One region of the Bradyrhizobium sp. McL0616 genome, then DNA from elsewhere that is predicted to be linked to it. Evidence: predicted binding sites of a transcription regulator. Region 1 holds the regulator's gene; each other region holds the start of a gene.
The links. The regulator HrcA, encoded in region 1, represses chaperone genes, less so after heat shock. The targets are predictions, from matches to a motif close to GTTAGCACTCNCNNNNNGNGAGTGCTAAC.
Positions count from the first base shown of each region.

Region 2: ACPPVR_RS37745 (co-chaperone GroES) is a predicted target of HrcA. The motif match lies at 3,204-3,232, and genes of this name have one in related genera.
Region 3: ACPPVR_RS15750 (co-chaperone GroES) is a predicted target of HrcA. The motif match lies at 1,140-1,168, and genes of this name have one in related genera.

Region 1 is NZ_CP188255.1:174,763-181,208, reverse strand. It holds gene ACPPVR_RS00835 (penicillin-binding protein activator) at 157-1,389, shown strand; gene hemW (radical SAM family heme chaperone HemW) at 1,433-2,587, opposite strand; gene rdgB (RdgB/HAM1 family non-canonical purine NTP pyrophosphatase) at 2,574-3,209, opposite strand; gene rph (ribonuclease PH) at 3,221-3,934, opposite strand; gene hrcA (heat-inducible transcriptional repressor HrcA) at 4,108-5,196, shown strand; gene grpE (nucleotide exchange factor GrpE) at 5,295-5,912, shown strand; gene pncA (bifunctional nicotinamidase/pyrazinamidase) at 5,979-6,446, opposite strand, start outside.
Region 2 is NZ_CP188255.1:7,811,743-7,818,188, forward strand. It holds gene ACPPVR_RS37725 (DUF2076 domain-containing protein) at 1-442, shown strand, start outside; gene ACPPVR_RS37730 (L,D-transpeptidase) at 519-1,319, opposite strand; gene ACPPVR_RS37735 (protein phosphatase CheZ) at 1,633-2,412, shown strand; gene ACPPVR_RS37740 (hypothetical protein) at 2,487-3,008, opposite strand; gene ACPPVR_RS37745 (co-chaperone GroES) at 3,317-3,613, shown strand; gene groL (chaperonin GroEL) at 3,776-5,407, shown strand; gene ACPPVR_RS37755 (hypothetical protein) at 5,550-6,446, shown strand, end outside.
Region 3 is NZ_CP188255.1:3,309,389-3,315,834, reverse strand. It holds gene ACPPVR_RS15760 (cupin domain-containing protein) at 1-366, opposite strand, end outside; gene ACPPVR_RS15755 (usg protein) at 532-819, opposite strand; gene ACPPVR_RS15750 (co-chaperone GroES) at 1,211-1,525, shown strand; gene groL (chaperonin GroEL) at 1,571-3,211, shown strand; gene ACPPVR_RS15740 (GIY-YIG nuclease family protein) at 3,334-3,570, opposite strand; gene lepB (signal peptidase I) at 3,684-4,430, opposite strand; gene lepB (signal peptidase I) at 5,009-5,755, opposite strand; gene ACPPVR_RS15725 (LysR family transcriptional regulator) at 5,893-6,446, opposite strand, start outside.

The DNA of each region.
Region 1 (6,446 bases):
ACAGCTGGCCAGGCACGGGAGGCGGCCGCGTTAAGCGGTCATTATCCTTTTGTTTTGGTTAACTATTTGCCGACAATATGCCTGAATCCGCGGCTTCTGTCGCGGCAAGATTTGGTGTGATCGGCTGGCGACGGCTGGTCAGAAGATAGAGCTGCCATGGTGGGCCCGCGTCGTCCGAAATCTCCCGTTCCCGGGCCCCGATCGTCGGGTGCGACCAGGCGGAGCGCGCTTGGCCTGTTGCTCGGCGCGCCGCTGCTGTCGGCCTGCGCCGGGGTGCAGCAGAGCCTCAGCCAGTTCTCCAATCCTTTTAGCAGCCCCTCGGCCCCTGCCCAGCCGGCCGGTCCGCCGCAGCAGGCCACCACGGCCGGCACCGGCGGTGTGAAGGTCGCTGTGATCCTGCCGCTCTCGGCCGCCGGCAATGCCGGGCTCGCGGCGCAATCCATGCGCAACGCCGCCGAGATGGCGCTGGCCGAGTTCCAGAACCCGAACATCCAGCTCCTGATCAAGGATGACAACGGCAGCCCGCAAGGCGCCCAACAGGGCGCGCAGCAGGCCGTCGACGAAGGCGCCGAGATCATCCTGGGCCCGCTGTTCGCGCAGTCGGTGCCGGCGGTGGCGCAGGTCGCGCGCACGCGCGGCATCTCGGTGATGGCGTTCTCCACCGATTCCAGCATCGCCGGCCGCGGCGTCTATCTGCTCTCTTTCCTGCCGGAGTCCGACGTCAACCGCATCGTCGAATATTCGGCCAGCATCGGAAAACGCTCTTTCGCCGTGCTCGTGCCCGACAACGCCTATGGCAATGTGGTCGAGGCCGCGGTGAAGGCGGCGGTGCCGCGGCGTGGCGGGCGCATTGTTGCGTTCGAAAAATACGGCGCGGATCGCGCGACGCCGGCGCGGACCGTGGCGCAGCAGCTCGGCAGCGCGGACGCACTGTTCATTGCCGATGATGGTGACGCCGTCGTCGCGGTGGCCGATGCAATGACCGCGGCGGGTGCGAATTTGCGCAACATCCAATTGCTCGGCACCGGTCTCTGGGACAATCCGCGCGTCTATGCCAGCCCAAACTTGCAAGGCGGCCTCTACGCCGCGCCTGATCCGGCCGGCTTCCGCGCTTTCTCCGGCCGCTACCGCACCAAATACGGCGCCGAGCCGGTGCGCACCGCGACGCTTGCCTATGACGCGGTCGCGCTGGTCGCAGCGCTTGCGCGCACGCAAGGCACCACGCGCTTCTCGTCCGACGTGCTCACCAATCCCTCTGGTTTTGCAGGTATCGACGGCCTGTTCCGCTTCCGCGCCGACGGCACGAACGAGCGCGGGCTTGCGGTGATGAAGGTGACGACTGGCGGCGGCGTTGCGGTGGCGGGCTCGCCGAAGAGTTTTGGAGCGTAGCTCTTGCTGCCCCCTCGCCCCGCTTGCGGGGAGAGGCGAAGAACTACGCAGCTAAATCCGCGACCACCGCATCCAGCACCGGGAATCCGCTGCTCGTCACGCGCAGGCGTCCTGTCGCATCGACCGTGATCGCGCCCTCCTCACGCAGCAGCGCGATGCGTTTGGGATCGAGCGGACGGCCGGAGAGCGCGGTGTAGCGCTCGGGGTCGATGCCCTCGGCGAGGCGCAATCCCATCAGCAAAAATTCGTCGGCGCGCTCTTCGCTGTTGAGGAGGTCGTCGGTCACGACGCCATTGCCGTTGGTTTCGACCCGCATCAGCCAGGCTTCGGGGCGCTTCTCGGTGGCGATTGCGTGCCTGATGCCATCGATATCGAGCCGTCCGTGCGCGCCGGGGCCGACACCGGCATATTCATTGCCGCGCCAGTACACGAGATTGTGCCGGCACTCGGCACCAGGGCGCGCGTGATTCGAAATCTCGTAGGCGGGCAGGCCGAGCTTTTCGCAGGTCTCCTGCGTCACGTCGTAGAGCGCGCGCGCGACCGCTTCGTCCGGCGTCTTCAATTTGCCGGCCTGGTGCAGGCCGAAGAACGGCGTGCCTTCCTCGATGGTTAGTTGATAGAGCGATAAATGCTCAGCGGCTTCGTCGATCGCGAGCTTTAGTTCGTCGGCCCACATCGCCGGCGTCTGGTCTGGGCGGGCGTAGATCAGGTCGAACGAGTAACGATCGAACGAGCGGCGCGCGATCGCGACGGCATCGAGCGCCTCGCGCGCACTGTGCATGCGACCCAGCGCTTTCAGCGAGGCATCGTCCAGCGCCTGCACGCCAAGCGACACACGATTGACGCCGGCTGCGCGATAACCGGCGAAGCGCGTGGCTTCGACACTGGTCGGATTTGCCTCGAGCGTGACCTCGACATCGCCAGCGACTTTCCAGTGCTTGCCGATCGCGTCGAGCACCGCGCCGACAGTTGCCGGCTGCATCAGCGACGGCGTGCCGCCGCCGAGGAAGATCGATGTGACCTCGCGGCCGGGTGCGCGCTGCGCTGTCGTTTCAATCTCGCGCGCGAAGGCGGCGGCGAAGCGCGCCTCGTCGATTGCGACGTGGCGGACATGGCTGTTGAAGTCGCAATAGGGGCACTTCGACAGGCAGAACGGCCAGTGCACGTAGACGCCAAAAGCTTCCTTAGCGCGGCTCAAGGCAGATCTCCGCCAGTTTCACGAAAGCGCGGGCGCGATGCGACAGGCCAAGGCCGAGCGGTGGCAGGCCGTGCTTCTCGATGCTGGTCATCTCGCCGAAGGTGCGGTCGTGTCCATCCGGCAAGAACATCGGGTCATAGCCGAAACCGGCGGTGCCGCGCGGCGGCCACACCAGCGTGCCGTCGACGCGCGCCTCGACCTCTTCGAGATGATCGTCGGGCCATGCGACGCAGAGTGCGGAGACGAAATGCGCCGCGCGCTTGTCCGGCGTGGTGGCCCCGCGCTCCTGCAACAGGCGTTCGATCTGTGCCATCGCGGCAGCAAAATCTTTGCTCGGGCCGGCCCAGCGCGCGCTGTAGATGCCGGGTGCGCCGTCGAGCGCGTCGACCGCGATGCCGGAATCATCGGCGAATGCGGGAAGCCTGGTCGCCTGCGCCGCCGCGATCGCCTTGATCGCGGCATTGCTGCAGAAATCGTTGCCGGTCTCGTCCGGCTCGCCCAGGCCGAGCTCACCCGCCGACACCGCCTCGATGCCGTAAGGCGCGAGCAGCTCCTTCATCTCGGCGAGCTTGCCGGGATTGTGGGTGGCGATGACGAGCTTTCCGGTGATTCGGCGGTGCATGGGCCTATTGACTACGCGACAGCCAGTTTCTGCAAGTCCACGAGCCGTGCGATACCCTTTTGGGCGAGCGCCATCAACGCCAGGAACTCGTCCTGCGTGAACGGCTCGCGTTCCGCGGTGCCCTGCACCTCGATGATGCGGCCGTCGCCGGTCATGACGAAATTCGCGTCAGTCTCGGCCTCGGAATCCTCGGCGTAGTCGAGATCGAGCACGGGCTTGCCCTTGTAGATGCCGCAGGAGATCGCGGCGACGTTGTCGCGCAGCACATTGGCCTTGATCATGTTGCGCGTCTTCATCCAGCTGATGCAGTCGGCGAGCGCGACCCAGGCGCCAGTGATCGACGCCGTGCGGGTGCCGCCGTCGGCCTGGATCACGTCGCAATCGACCGTGATCTGGCGTTCGCCGAGCGCTTCGAGATCGACGATGGTGCGCAAGCTGCGGCCGATCAGGCGCTGAATCTCGACGGTGCGGCCGCTTTGCTTGCCGGCCGAAGCCTCGCGGCGGGTGCGTTCCAGCGTGGCGCGCGGCAGCATGCCGTATTCGGCGGTGACCCAGCCGCGGCCCTGGCCCTTCAGCCAGGGCGGCAGGCGCTCTTCCAGCGTGGCGGTGACCAGCACATGGGTGTCGCCGAACTTCACGAGGCAGGAGCCTTCCGCATATTTGACCACGCCGCGCTCCAGCGTCACGGGGCGCAATTCATCGGGCGCACGGCGGCTTGGCCGCATGGGAAATCCTCCAAAACTCACGGGAATAGGCTGTTCGCGGTGCTTTTAGGTGGGGTGAGGGTGAGCAGCAAGGCTTTTCGGTCCCCAGGCAACTATCGAGCAAGCGCAAAAGCCCGCTTGTCAGAGGCCTCCCGGATGGACAAATTACAAGCAGCGATGAGGAGTTAACGTCTGTGGCCCACCACGATCCGATCCATCTGATCGCGCCGCGCGCAGGCCTCGCTCAGCTCAACGAGCGTTCCCGCGACATCTTTCGTCAAATTGTCGAAAGCTATCTCGCGACTGGCGAGCCCGTTGGCTCACGCAATATCTCGCGCCTGATCGCAATGCCGCTGTCGCCGGCCTCGGTCCGTAATGTCATGGCCGATCTGGAACAGCTCGGCCTGATCTATGCCCCGCACACCTCGGCCGGCCGGTTGCCGACGGAACTCGGCCTGCGCTTCTTCGTCGACGCCCTGATGCAGGTCGGCGACCTCAACGAGGCCGAGCGGCAGTCGATCCAGAGCCAGCTGACGTCGGTGGGCCACGCCCAATCGGTCGAGGCGGCGCTGTCGGAAGCGCTGACGCGGCTGTCCGGCCTCACCCGTGCCGCCGCCGTGGTCCTGACGCCAAAATCCAATTCGCGGCTGAAACATATCGAATTTGTCCGGCTGGAACCCGAGAAGGCGCTGGTGATCCTGGTCGGCGAGGACGGTCAGGTCGAAAACCGCGTGTTGACCCTTCCGCCCGGAGTTCCATCCTCGGCGCTGACGGAGGCCGGCAATTTCCTCAATGCGCGGATTCGCGGCCGGACGCTGGCCGAGGCCCGGCTTGAGCTCGAAACTGCACTGGGCGAAGCCCGTGCCGAGCTTGACCAGCTCACCCAGAAAGTGATCGCAGCGGGCATCGCCAGTTGGTCCGGCGGCGAGAATGAAAATCGCCAGCTCATCGTGCGTGGCCACGCCAATTTGCTGGAGGATTTGCACGCACTGGAGGACCTCGAGCGGGTCCGCCTGCTGTTTGATGACCTTGAGACCAAGCGCGGCGTTGTCGATCTGCTCGGCCGCGCCGAAACTGCCGAAGGCGTGAGGATTTTCATCGGTTCGGAGAACAAACTGTTCTCGCTGTCCGGCTCCTCGACCATTATCTCGCCCTATCGGGACGCCGCCGGCCATATCGTCGGTGTTTTGGGCGTAATCGGCCCGACCCGGCTGAATTATGCCCGCGTGATCCCGACCGTGGACTACGCCGCCCGCATCGTCAGTCGCCTCCTGGGGGGCTGATCGGCGTTTGGGCCGATCACGGGCGCTTGATTTTCGGCGCACGAAGCACGATATCCGGGCCAGCAAACCCCCTTGAGACCAGTTCGAAAAGAGAGCCGATGACCGATCGAGACCGGCAACCCGAAGACACGGCCGCTGCGACCGGCGAGCCCGTGGTGTCGAAGCCCTACATCATGCCCGACGATCCCGAGCCCGGCTCGGTCGAATTGTTGCAGAAGGAAATCGCCGAAGCGCGCGACCGCATGCTGCGGACGCTGGCCGAGATGGAAAATCTGCGCAAGCGCACCGCCAAGGAGGTCGCCGACTCCAAGCTTTACGGCGTCACCGGCTTTGCCCGTGACGTGCTCGACATCGCCGACAATCTCCAGCGCGCGCTCGACGCCATTCCGGCCGAGACCCGCGCCGCGGCCGATCCCGGCATGACCTCGCTGATCGAGGGCGTCGAGCTCACCGAGCGCTCGCTGCTCAGCGCGCTGGAAAAGCACGGCGTGAAGAAGTTCGACCCGCAGGGTCAGAAGTTCGATCCGAACTTCCAGCAGGCGATGTACGAGGTGCCGGATGCGTCGGTGCCCGCGGGCACCGTCGTGCAGGTCATGCAGGCTGGCTACACCATCGGCGAGCGCGTGCTGCGCCCGGCTCTGGTCGGTGTCGCCAAGGGCGGCGCAAAGGCCGCACCCGCGGCCAACAGCAACGAGTCGAACGGCGCGGCCAACTAAATCCTCATGGTGAGGAGGCGCGCGCGAAGGGCGCGCCCCTCAGGATGAGGGGTGAGCGGCGACGCTTTACGCGCTCACCGCAATATCCGCAGACTGGATCCGCTTCACGCCGGCCTTGGCCATATCGGCCCAGGCTTTTGCGAGCGAGCCCTGATTGTCGATGCCGCGACAGGCGTCTTCCACGACATAGACTTCAAAACCCGCCTTGCGCGCATCGAGCGCGGTCCAGGCGACGCAGAAGTCGGTCGCCAGCCCCGCAACGAACACGCGCTTGATCTTGCGGCCCTTCAGGTAGCCGGCGAGGCCAGTCGAGGTCTTGCCGTCGGCTTCCAGGAAAGCCGAATAGCTGTCGACGTCCTTGTGAAAGCCCTTGCGGATGATGAGCTCGGCCTGCGGGATCGAAAGGTCTTTCGAGAGCGAGGCGCCGTCGGTGCCCTGCACGCAATGGTCGGGCCACAGCACCTGCTTGCCGTAAGGAAGGTCGATCGTCTCGAACGGCTTCTTGCCGGAGTGCACGGAGGCGAACGAGACATG
Region 2 (6,446 bases), 1.0 Mb from region 1:
TTACGGCCAAGGGCAAGGTTATGGACAGGGTTATGGCGCCCCGCCGGTCGGTGGTGGCGGCGGCTCGTTCCTCGGCACGGCGGCGGCGGCGGCCGCCGGCGTCGTCGGCGGCTCGCTGCTGCTCTCGAGCATCCGCGGCATGATGGGCGGATCGCATCAGCAGGCTTTTGGCGACACTGGCGCCTTCGGTGATCGCGGCGGCAGCCCCTGGGGCGGCAGCGACCAGTCCGGCGGCTCGCTCGCCCGCGATGCCGGCCTCAACGACATCGGTTCGAACCGTGATCGCGACGACTCGCGCCAGGGCTTCGCCGATCAGGCGTCGAACAACGACCGTAACGACAACGACCAGAACGACAACGATCAGAACGACGACAACGTGGACGTGGCCGACGACAGCGATTTCGGTGGCGGCGGAGACGACGGCGGCAGCGACTACGCGTGACGCCATTTCTCGTCCTTGCACCAAACAGAAACGGCCGCCCCATGAGGCGGCCGTTTTCATTTAAGATGCCAGGCGATCACATCACCACGACCCTGGTGCCGACATTGACGCGGCCGTAGAGGTCGATGACGTCCTCGTTGCGCATCCGGATGCAGCCGGAGGAGACGTTGGTGCCGATGGTCCATGGCTCGTTCGAGCCGTGGATGCGGTAAAGCGTCGAGCCCAGATACATTGCGCGCGCTCCGAGCGGGTTTTCCGGGCCGCCTTCCATGTGCCGTGGCAGATCGGGGCGGCGCGCGATCATTTCCGAAGGCGGTGTCCAATCCGGCCATTCGCGCTTGGCCGTGATCGACTTCACGCCGGACCAGGTGAAGCCGGGACGGCCGACGCCGATACCGTAGCGCATCGCCTTGCCGTTGCCCTCGACGAGATAGAGAAACTTGTTCGGCGTATCGACCACCAGGGTGCCGACACTTTCCTTGCCGCTATAGTCAACAACTTGTTTCTCGAATCTCGGATCGAACTGGCGCTGCCGGGGATCGACCGCCTCTTGCTGAACAGCCGCCCCCTGCATCTGCGGTTCGCCCATCGGCGGCAGGCGGCGCGGATCGGAATAGCCCGGCTGCTGCTGATAGAGCGGCTGCTGCGGAGCATAGGCCGGGCCGCGGCCGGGCCCATCGCCGAACAGGAACTCGATGAAGCCGCCGCCCATGTTGGCATTGGAGGCGACACGCACCGGCGCCGGCAGCACCTGCGGCTGGTAGAGCACCGCTGGCGGATCGTTCGGCACAGTATTGTCGAAGGCACCGGCGCTGGTCGCGCCGGCCATGAAGGTGCAAGCACTGCCAAGCAGCGCGACAGACATTTTCTTGAACATCGACGTACTCTGTACTGTTTCGTCTAGTTGCATTTACCGTCGAAAGCGTCTGGCTCAACCGCGTCCGCGACGTGGTCAATAAAGAGCAAAAGCCGTTTTGTTTGGTAAACGGAAACGGCTTTTCGATTCACCATTTCGCCAAGCGAGGGCCAATTGGCGATCAGCGTTTATTTTCGGTGAATGTGAGAAGTGCATGGTTAACCGCGGGTTTTCACGTCGTCGCGCACCGCCGCACATCAGTTCCGGCTGTGAACTTCGTGTTAAATCGCTTCTGTCTACAAAGACGCGTGAGTGAGGTGGGGGGAGTAACGTGATGGCAATTCACCGCAAACGTTTTCGTGTCGAAGATATCGTCGGTGGCGAGATGCCAATTCTTGACGTAACGGAAGAGGCAATGCCGATGCATAGCGAGATCATGGCCGAGCTGCGCGCGATCCGCGCACAGATGGCGAAGGGCACTGCCCCGCTATCCGGCAGCGCAGCCATGGCGGCCATCGACGCCTCTACGACCCAGGAGCTTACCGACGCACGCACGATGCTTGAGACCTACCGGGCTCAGATCGAGCAGTGCGAGAAGCTGAAGGTCGAGCTCGACCTCATCCATGACGCCATCGATCGCACCAAGCGCGAGATCGCGACGCTGCACGGCAAGAGCTTTGACGGCGGCGAAATGGCCAAGGTCAATGGCGAGCTCGGCGCGGTCGTCGGCGGCACCGAGCAGGCGACCCAGCAAATTCTCGAAGCCGCGGAGTCGATCGACCAGGCGGCTAGCGCGATGTCCAAGGTGCAATCGGCCGACCAGCAGAAACTGCTCGCCGACGACATCCAGGAACGCGTCATCTCGATCTTCGAGGCCTGCAACTTCCAGGACCTGACCGGCCAGCGCATCAGCAAGGTCATGGGCACGATGAAATTCATCGAGCAGCACATCAATGCGATGATGGACATCTGGGGCGGCGTCGACGCCATCAAGTCCCACGTCGTGCCGCAGGTCGATACCCGCAGCGACGACGACAAGCTCCTCAACGGCCCGAAGCTCGCCGGCGACGTCGGCCACGCCTCGCAGGACGACATCGACGCGCTGTTCGACTGATCGGACGCGGCAGAGAGAAAAACAAAACGCCGGCGCAAGCCGGCGTTTTTTTCGTGGTTAGACGGGTACCCCGATCACGCCCTTGGCGCGCAGCGGACGTAGACCATGTTGCCGTAGCGGGTGGCGGCGTCCTTGTCGACGAAGCGGGTGATCATGACGCGGCCGTCGAAGGAGACGATCTCGCGGTCCTGCTCGCCGGGCGTCGGGCCGGGCGGGCCGATAAAGTTCTTGCCGCCGGGCGAGCCTTTCAGCCGCAGTTCCTGCGGTGTGGCCTGGTCGGCCAGATGCATGACCACGCCGCCGGAGGTCCCGGCGCCGATCACGTAAGGATTTTTGCACTGGGCCCGGGCGGCCGCCTCGGTACGGGCGCGATCGGCCGGGTTCTGGAACGAGGCGAGACCCCAGCGGCCGACGATCTCGTCGGCACGGATCGACGCCGGCATTTCCGGCGCCTGGCCGGGCTCGGATTCGGGCGCCGGCTGGGACGAGGAGAAGGACGGCAGGCTCATGCCGCCGCCGCAGGCGCCAAGCAGCAGCGCCAGGCAAGAGGCCGCCGCCAGATTGGCAACCGTGCGCGCGTGAGCTGAACTGATCATGGCTTTCCCCCGAACCAAACGACGGCCGCACCCCTCCCGCAGCCAAGCGCAAAACCGCTGCTGGAGCAATGACGTCCTATAATACGTCCGCGCCCCGAACGAGTTTCCAATGCCACCATCCTATATCCGCCTCACCAATCGCTTAACCACCTTTGCTTGACAGGATCGCGGCCAAGCCATATTTCCGGGCACACTATTAGCACTCGGAAAGCCCGATTGCTAAGCGCGCCGTTCGATCCTCCGGCGGCAGCGCTGCCCTCACCCACTTCCGCCGCTTTCGGAAAACCGAGCCTCCAAAGGGAAACGTCATGGCTAAGTCCAAATTTCGTCCGCTGCATGACCGTGTCGTGGTCAAACGTATCGATGCCGAGGAAAAAACCAAGGGCGGCATCATCATCCCGGACACCGTCAAGGAAAAGCCGTCCCAGGGCGAAATCGTCGCCGTCGGCCCCGGCGGCCGCGACGAGGCCGGCAAGCTGATCGCGATCGACCTCAAGATCGGCGACCGCGTGTTGTTCGGCAAGTGGTCGGGCACCGAGGTCAAGATCGACAACGAAGATCTCCTGATCATGAAGGAGTCGGACATCATGGGCGTTCTGGCCTAAGGCCGTACGCCTGAACGGCCGCTGAATGCCATGCCCGGATCATCAGGTCCGGGCATCCATCATTCCGCCGGGTTCGATCCACGGATCCCGGAATTGATGCGACGAACACACACGACACATCACGAAACAAGACCCATCACGAAGTAACAGGGATTGCAGACCATGGCTGCCAAGGACGTCAAGTTTTCCGGAGACGCGCGCGATCGCATGCTGCGCGGCGTCGACATTCTCGCCAACGCCGTCAAGGTGACGCTCGGCCCGAAGGGCCGCAACGTCCTCATCGAGAAGTCGTTCGGCGCGCCTCGCATCACCAAGGACGGCGTCACCGTCGCCAAGGAGATCGAGCTCGACGACAAGTTCGAGAACATGGGCGCCCAGATGGTGCGTGAGGTCGCCTCCAAGACCAACGACCTCGCCGGCGACGGCACCACCACCGCGACCGTGCTGGCCCAGGCCATCGTGCGCGAGGGCGCCAAGTCGGTTGCCGCCGGCATGAACCCGATGGACCTGAAGCGCGGCATCGACATCGCTGTCGCAGCGGTGATCAAGGACATCGAGAAGCGCGCCAAGCCGGTCGCCGCCTCCTCCGAGGTCGCCCAGGTCGGCACCATCTCGGCCAACGGCGATGCCGCCATCGGCAAGATGATCGCGCAGGCGATGCAGAAGGTCGGCAACGAGGGTGTCATCACCGTCGAGGAGAACAAGTCGCTCGACACCGAAGTCGACATCGTCGAGGGCATGAAGTTCGACCGCGGCTATCTGTCGCCCTACTTCGTCACCAACGCCGAGAAGATGACCGCCGACCTCGAGGACGCCTACATCCTCCTGCACGAGAAGAAGCTGTCCGGCCTGCAGGCCATGCTGCCGGTGCTGGAAGCCGTGGTGCAGTCGGGCAAGCCGCTCGTCATCATCGCCGAGGACGTCGAGGGCGAGGCGCTGGCCACCCTGGTCGTCAACCGCCTGCGTGGCGGCCTGAAGGTTGCCGCCGTGAAGGCGCCGGGCTTCGGTGATCGCCGCAAGGCCATGCTGGAGGATCTCGCGATCCTGACCGGCGGCCAGCTGATCTCCGAAGAGCTCGGCATCAAGCTCGAGAACGTCACGGTGAAGATGCTGGGACGCGCGGGCAAGGTGGTGATCGACAAGGAGAACACCACGATCGTCAAGGGCGCCGGCAAGAAGCCCGACATCGAGGCCCGCGTCGGCCAGATCAAGGCCCAGATCGAGGAGACCACCTCGGACTACGACCGTGAGAAGCTCCAGGAGCGCCTCGCCAAGCTCGCCGGCGGCGTCGCGGTGATCCGCGTCGGCGGCGCGACCGAGATCGAGGTCAAGGAGAAGAAGGACCGCGTCGAGGACGCGCTCAACGCCACCCGCGCCGCGGTGCAGGAAGGCATCGTCCCCGGCGGCGGCGTCGCGCTGCTGCGTGCCAAGAAGGCTGTGGGCCGTCTCACCAACGCCAATGCCGACGTTCAGGCCGGCATCAACATCGTGCTGAAGGCGCTGGAAGCTCCGATCCGCCAGATCTCGGAGAATGCCGGCGTCGAGGGCTCGATCGTGGTCGGCAAGATCCTCGAGAACAAGTCCGAGACCTACGGCTTCGACGCCCAGAACGAGGACTATGTCGACATGGTCGAGAAGGGCATCATCGATCCCGCCAAGGTGGTGCGCACCGCGCTCCAGGACGCCGCCTCGATCGCCGGCCTGCTGGTGACCACCGAAGCCATGGTCGCCGAAGCGCCGAAGAAGGAAGCCGCGGCCGCCCCGGGTGGCGGCGGCGGCATGGGCGGCTTCTAAGCCGTCCGTTCCATTGCAATGTTGCGAAGGCCGCCTCCGGGCGGCCTTCTTTTTTGCCGACCATGGCCCTAGCTTTCCGATTCAACCGGCAGCCAAAACCCACTACGGTGGCGCCGATTCTATTTCCCCGAGGATTTAGTCGATGCGCGCGCTTCTGGTCTGCTCCACCGCCCTTTTGGCGGCCCTGCTTGGTGCCTCGCCCGAGGTCGCCTCCGCCCAGATGAAGCTGTCGCCGAAGGCCGCGGCGCCGGGCGGCACGGAAACGCGCTATTTCACCTCGATCGACGGCCTGATGGACGGCAATGCCGACGTGATCCTGAAGGAGACGCGGTCCGGCAAGATCGTCACGGCGGCCGTGCTCGACGTCTGTTACCCCGTCACAAAGAATTCCGACCGCAAGGACCGCTTCGTCGTCAATCTCCAGGTCGCGGGCCAGACGCTGACGGGCACGACGCAGAGTCTCGGTGAAAAGGCGCCGGTCAGCGTCAAGCTCACGCGCAAGGCGACCGGAGACACCTTCGAATTCCGCGGCCAGATCGGCATCGGCCAGGCCGTGACCGAAGTGGCCTCGCCGGACAACGCCGATCTCAGCGAGAAGGAATTTCTCGACAACCAGACCACCGATGACGGCATCACGCCGCAGCCGAAGGATTTCACCGAAGTCTCGCCGGAAGCGATCGCGGTCAAGGTCAAGCTGGATGTGGCCACCGACTTCCTGAAGAGCCTCAAGGGCCAGGACGTCGAGGTGACGCTGGCGAGCCTCACCGTCGGCTGCGACGCGCTGCGCGCCGGCGAGCAGACCATCAACATGTCGGTCGATCCGGAGCGCGCCGCCGCGCTGCTCGCGAAGTTCAAGGCGACGCCGGGCGTCACCGCAGCCGGCTGGACCACTGGGCTGACCGAGATGGACCGCTCCATCCGCATCCCCGCCGCCGACTGGCGCGACGGCGACAGGATCAACCGCGACAAGCTCGCCGCCGCAGTCGCGGGCGTGCTGGGCAAGACGCTCGCGGCAAAACCGGTCTCGCAGAGCTTCAAC
Region 3 (6,446 bases), 3.1 Mb from region 1:
GAGCACGTAGACCATCTGGAATTCGACGGCGTGGAAGTGCAGCTTCGACACCTCGGCTGGATTGCAGGGGCCTTGCAGCCGGATCACGTGCGCTTGCGCAAGGCCGTGCGAGGCTGCGGCAATGCCGAGGTCGCGATATTTCGCGTAGGTGCGCAGGCCATCGGCTTTGAAATCCTCTTCGCGGTGATGGCTGATCGCGATGCGCTGTTTGGGACGTGCGAGCTTTTTTGTAGATGATTTTGCCGGCGTCGTGCGCGCCTTCGCCTTCACCGTCTTGCGCGCCGAAGATCGCACGGCGGGCTTGGCGCCGCTCCGCTTCTTCACCGCGGCTTGCGTTGCGCTGCGCGATTTTGCTTTCTTGGCCATAAGCGGCCTCCCCTGTTGTTATGGGGAGATGCTAGCACGGAATGCAAAATCGTAGGGTGGGCAAAGCGGAGCGTGCCCACCATTGCCGAATGCAAGCGCGGAGAGATGGTGGGCACGGCGCGCAAAGTGCGCGCGCCTTTTGCCCACCCTACGCCGTCCAAGCTCTCAATGCAGCCTGAACACGCCGTCCACGGCGCGCAGCTCGGCTGGCTTGATCAGCTTGGAATGCGCGACGGTCACCGAGTGAAGCGGGCCGTCGAGTTTTTCCTGCCAGAACGCCAGGAAATCCTTCAGCGCCGGAAACTTCGGAAACATGTCGTAGTTCTGCCAGACGTAGGTCTGAAGCAACGATGGATGATCCGGCATCCGATAGAGAATTTGTGCCGTCGTCAGCCCGTAACCCAGCACTTGTTTCCGGAAATCGTCCGAAACAACCCCAACCCGCGTGACCATGCCAACCTCCTTTGCAGGAGCGCATATTCAGGGGGTGGCTTTCCGGTACGCTGCTTACGAGCCACCCGGTGGAGATGCGCTCACATGAGAGAAATGTGACGCAAACTGACAATCCATCTCAAGCCTAAAAGTTTAACAAGCTGTTGAAATACAATGCGTTAGCAGCAGATGCGGCTCCGTGCTAATACGGCCCCAAGGGGCGGCCCAAGAGCGGTTAACGATGGTAAAGAGATTCTGGCAGCCGGGCCTTATGAGTGCCGATTTTTCTGCTAGAAGCCCTTGCCCCCGCAAAATTCCTGTCCTATTTCAGCCTCACCTGTGCTAGCACTCGCGGGCACGGACTGCTAACGACCAAAAATCCCCATACCGTGCAACTACTTAGGAGGACTGCATGAAATTCCGTCCGCTTCACGACCGCGTCGTGGTCAAGCGCATCGACGCAGAAGAGAAGACCGCTGGCGGCATCATCATTCCCGACAGTGCCAAGGAAAAGCCCTCGCAGGGCGAAATCGTCGCCGTCGGCCCGGGTGGCCGCGACGAAGCCGGCAAGCTGATCCCGATCGACCTGAAGGTCGGCGACCGCGTGCTGTTCGGCAAGTGGTCCGGCACCGAGGTCAAGATCGACAACGTCGACCTGCTGATCATGAAGGAAAGCGACATCATGGGCGTCCTCGACGTCCCCGCTTCCAAGAAGAAGGCGGCCTAAGAGCCCCTTCTCTCACCCAGCTAAACACCTCAAGGAAAAATCCAGATGGCAGCTAAAGAAGTCAAATTCGGCGTCGATGCACGCGACAAGATGCTGCGTGGCGTCGACATCCTCGCCAACGCCGTCAAGGTGACGCTCGGCCCGAAGGGCCGCAACGTCGTCCTCGACAAGTCGTTCGGCGCTCCCCGCATCACCAAGGACGGCGTCACCGTCGCCAAGGAGATCGAGCTCGACGACAAGTTCGAGAACATGGGCGCGCAGATGGTGCGCGAAGTCGCCTCCAAGTCCGCCGATGCGGCCGGCGACGGCACCACCACCGCAACCGTGCTCGCGGCTGCGATCGTTCGTGAAGGCGCCAAGTCGGTTGCCGCCGGCATGAACCCGATGGACCTGAAGCGCGGTATCGACCTGGCTGTGGAAGCCGTGGTCGCCGACCTCGTCAAGAACTCCAAGAAGGTCACCTCGAACGAGGAAATCGCCCAGGTCGGCACCATCTCCGCGAACGGCGATGCCGAAATCGGCAAGTTCCTCTCCGACGCCATGAAGAAGGTCGGCAACGAGGGCGTCATCACGGTCGAGGAAGCCAAGTCGCTCGAGACCGAACTCGACGTCGTCGAAGGCATGCAGTTCGACCGTGGCTACATCTCGCCCTACTTCGTCACCAACGCCGACAAGATGCGCGTTGAGATGGACGACGCCTACATCCTGATCAACGAGAAGAAGCTCTCCTCGCTGAACGAGCTGCTCCCGCTGCTCGAGGCCGTGGTGCAGACCGGCAAGCCGCTGGTCATCGTCGCCGAGGACGTCGAAGGCGAAGCCCTCGCGACCCTCGTCGTCAACCGCCTGCGCGGTGGTCTGAAGGTCGCGGCCGTCAAGGCTCCGGGCTTCGGCGATCGCCGCAAGGCCATGCTCCAGGACATCGCAGTTCTGACCGGCGGCCAGGCGATCTCGGAAGATCTCGGCATCAAGCTCGAGAACGTCACGCTCAACATGCTCGGTCGCGCCAAGAAGGTGATGATCGACAAGGAGAACACCACGATCGTCAACGGCGCCGGCAAGAAGGCCGACATCGAGGCGCGCGTGGCCCAGATCAAGGCGCAGATCGAGGAAACCACCTCGGACTACGACCGTGAGAAGCTCCAGGAGCGTCTTGCCAAGCTCGCAGGCGGCGTCGCGGTGATCCGCGTCGGCGGCGCGACCGAGGTCGAGGTGAAGGAGCGCAAGGATCGCGTTGATGACGCGATGCATGCGACCCGCGCGGCTGTGGAAGAAGGCATCGTCCCGGGCGGCGGCGTCGCCCTGCTCCGTGCCTCCGAGCAGCTCAAGGGCCTGCGCACCAAGAACGACGACCAGAAGACCGGCGTCGAGATCGTGCGCAAGGCGCTGTCCGCTCCCGCTCGCCAGATCGCGATCAACGCCGGTGAAGACGGCTCGGTGATCGTCGGCAAGATCCTGGAGAACAAGACCTACGCTTACGGCTTCGACTCCCAGACCGGCGAGTACGGCAACCTGGTCACCAAGGGCATCATCGACCCGACCAAGGTGGTCCGTACCGCGATCCAGAACGCAGCCTCGGTTGCAGCTCTGCTGATCACCACGGAAGCCATGGTCGCCGAGCTGCCCAAGAAGGGCGGCGCCGGCCCCGCAATGCCTCCGGGCGGCGGCATGGGCGGCATGGACTTCTAAGTCCAGCCGTTCAGGCAAAGCCAAGAAATGCGAAACCCCGGCAGCGATGCCGGGGTTTTTGTTTTCTCCCCTCGTCATTCCGGGCGCGCGTAGCGCGAGCCCGGAATCCATAACCACAAGCCTCAGTTGGTTATCCCGGGATAGAGGTCATCCCAGTTCGGGTTCTGCTCTTCGATAAGGCGTGTCTTCCAATCCCGCCGCCATTTCTTCAGCTCCTTCTCTCGCGCGATAGCGCTCGCAGGATCATCGTAGATTTCAAACAAGACGAGTTTATCGACTCCATACTTTGTCGTGAAGCCGGGAGCTGCCTTCGTCCTGTGCTCGTATACACGGCGCACGAGATTGTTGGTCACACCAATGTAGAGCGTGCCGTGCTTCTAACTTGCGAGGATGTAGACGTAGTAGGCCATTCCATCCGCCTAGGGTTATGGATTCCGGGCTCGCGCTTCGCGCGCCCCGGAATGACGGGGACTCACCGCACAACCGTACCAATCCGCTCAAATCGGATCCCGGCGGGTTCATCCGGCGTGCCCGTCGTCCGCGAGAAGAAGATCATGGTCACTCGGCCAACGACGTTATCGATCGGAATATAGCCGATAGCCGACAGCATCCGGCTGTCGGTCGAATTGTCCCGGTTGTCGCCGATCATGAACAGATGCCCGACCGGCACCGTGAAGACACTGGTATTGTCGAGGAAACCATTGTCGATGCAGTCGAGCGTCTCGTAGCTCACGCCGTTCGGCAACGTCTCGCGCCAGAGCTTGGCGTAACCCAGTTCCGCGCCGCAGGCCCCCTCTCCGAGGACATCTGGCAAACGCTCGCGCTGCACGGCCACTCCGTTGATCAGGAGCTCGCCGTCCTTCATCTGGATCCGATCGCCGGGCAATCCGACGACGCGCTTGACGTAGTCGGTCGCCTCATCCTTCGGCAGTCGAAAGACGACGATGTCCCCAAGCGTGGGCTCGGAGCCGAACACGCGGCCAGAAAACGATGCCAGCGCGAACGGCAGCGAAAAGCGGCTGTAGCCATACGCGAACTTGTTGGCGAAGACATAGTCGCCGATCAGCAGGGTGGGAATGTTCGATCCTGACAGGATGCTGAACGGCTGAAACAGAAATGTCCTGATCACGAGCGCGATAACGGCGGGCAAACAAAGCGCGGAAACGCCGTAGGCCACCAGGCTGCGGAAGAATCCGAACCCCTGCACGCTGCCCAACATCAGCACCGTCATCACGATTGACCACAGGCCGCAAAGACCGATCGCGAAGCCAAGCGCCGCCGCCAGCGACGGTCTACCGGTGCCGCCGAGCACCAACGCGATGGCCAAGGCTGCGGCCACGATCGAGGGTAACAGCCCCCAGGCAAACACGGTGCGCATCCCGGCCGCAGATGAGGCCCCGCCGAGACACCGTCCAACGCCCGCGGCAATCCAGCCACCGATGTACAGATTCAAGATGCCGAGCGGCCCGCCGCCAACAAGGCAAACCAGCAGCACACGCCAATCAGCCAATGACTGATCGACTCCGACATTCAACAATCCGGCCACCGCGGATGCGGCGCCTCCAAGCGCTGCAAAGGGCAGCACCATGCGGCCGGGTGTCCTGGCAACAACGCCCAAAATCGTCTGCCGCGGCTTCCACCAGATCGTCAGAAAGGGAGACGATCCTCCCAGCGTATCATTCAGTCCCGTGCCCGGCATTCCAGCTCTCGCCCACCATTGTTCGGCAGTCCTTGCCTAGCAACACCTCCGGCGGAATGCCACCCCAGCGTGAGACCCGGCAGAACTTCGCGTCGGCCTCACGGCACCTTGCCGAGCCGCCCCATTCGCGGTTCGCCATCTGGTGCTATCGACCAGAATATCCGCGTCGCCCGGCCGACGAGATTGTCCATCGGCACAAAGCCCATCGCGCTTATCGCGCGGCTGTCGGTCGAGTTGTCGCGGTTATCGCCGAGCACGAAGAGATGGCCTGGCGGCACCGTGTAGACATTGGTGTTGTCGTAATAGCCGTTGTCGATGCAATCATAAGTCTCGTAGCTCACTCTGTTCGGCAGCACCTCGCGCCAACGCTTGATCTTGGCGCCGGGTTCTAGCCCGCAGGCGGCACCACCATACGTGGTCGTGCGAGGAAGGCGGATCACCGGCTTGTCGTTGAGGATGAGTTGCCCCTCCCGCATCTGGATGCGATCGCCGGGCAGCCCGACCACGCGCTTGACGTAGTCGACCGAGGTGTCCTTCGGGTTGCGAAACACGACGACATCGCCGTAATCGGGGTCGGCGGCGAAGATGCGGCCCGAGATCCAGGACGGTGCAAAGGGAAACGAATAGCGGTCGTAGCCATAGGCGTATTTCGCGGCCAGGATGTAGTCGCCGACTATCAGCGTCGGCTGCATCGAACCGGAGGGGATGTTGAACGGCTGATACAGGAAGAAGCGAAACAGAAACGGCGGCGACCACAGCACCGGGACCAGCAGGATCAGGACGACGATCGCCTTCCATTCGCTGGATCTGGCCTGCGGCCGGATGGTGTCCTGAAGAATCGTCATCGACTGCCCTGCCCGAGATCGTAGGGAGCGCAGGATTACGCAACCTGCGGACGCGCGCAACGCCTGCGTCATGGATTTGGTCGTGCGGTTTGCGGACTACGTTCAACGACGCTGAACCTCGTGACCGCCGCAAGCGATCAGTCGCGCGACAGGTCCCTGAAGCAGTGGCGGATCCATTCAATAGTCAGCCGCGTCGCCGGATCGCGCTTGAGATGGTTCTGCACCAGCAGCCAGACGTCGCGGCGCCTGGTGAGAAGCGTCGCACGCAGACTGTGGTCGGAGAGCAAGTCCGCGCAGCTAAGCTCGGGCAACACGCCGCTCGCCTGATGAGACTGGATCATGGTCCTGACAATACGGACATTGTCGGTGACGCAGCGCGCATTCTTGACGCGCCGGGCGCGCAGGAACTGCGCTTCGGGAATCGCCTCGAGTTCATCTGGAAAGACGCAGGCGATCGGCTCATCATTTGGGATCTCGACCGGCTCGAAGAAATACAGCCGCAGATCGGCGAGTTTGGAGATGGTGAAATCGCCCTTCTCCGGCTTGCGCAGGCGAATGGCGAGATCGGCCTGCCAGCGCGAGAACTTGACGTTGCCGCTGGCGGTGAGGAATTGCAGGGTCAGGCCGGGGTGATCGCGCAGGAAGGCGCTGGCATGCGGCGCCAGCAGCTCTTCGGCCACCATATTGGTCG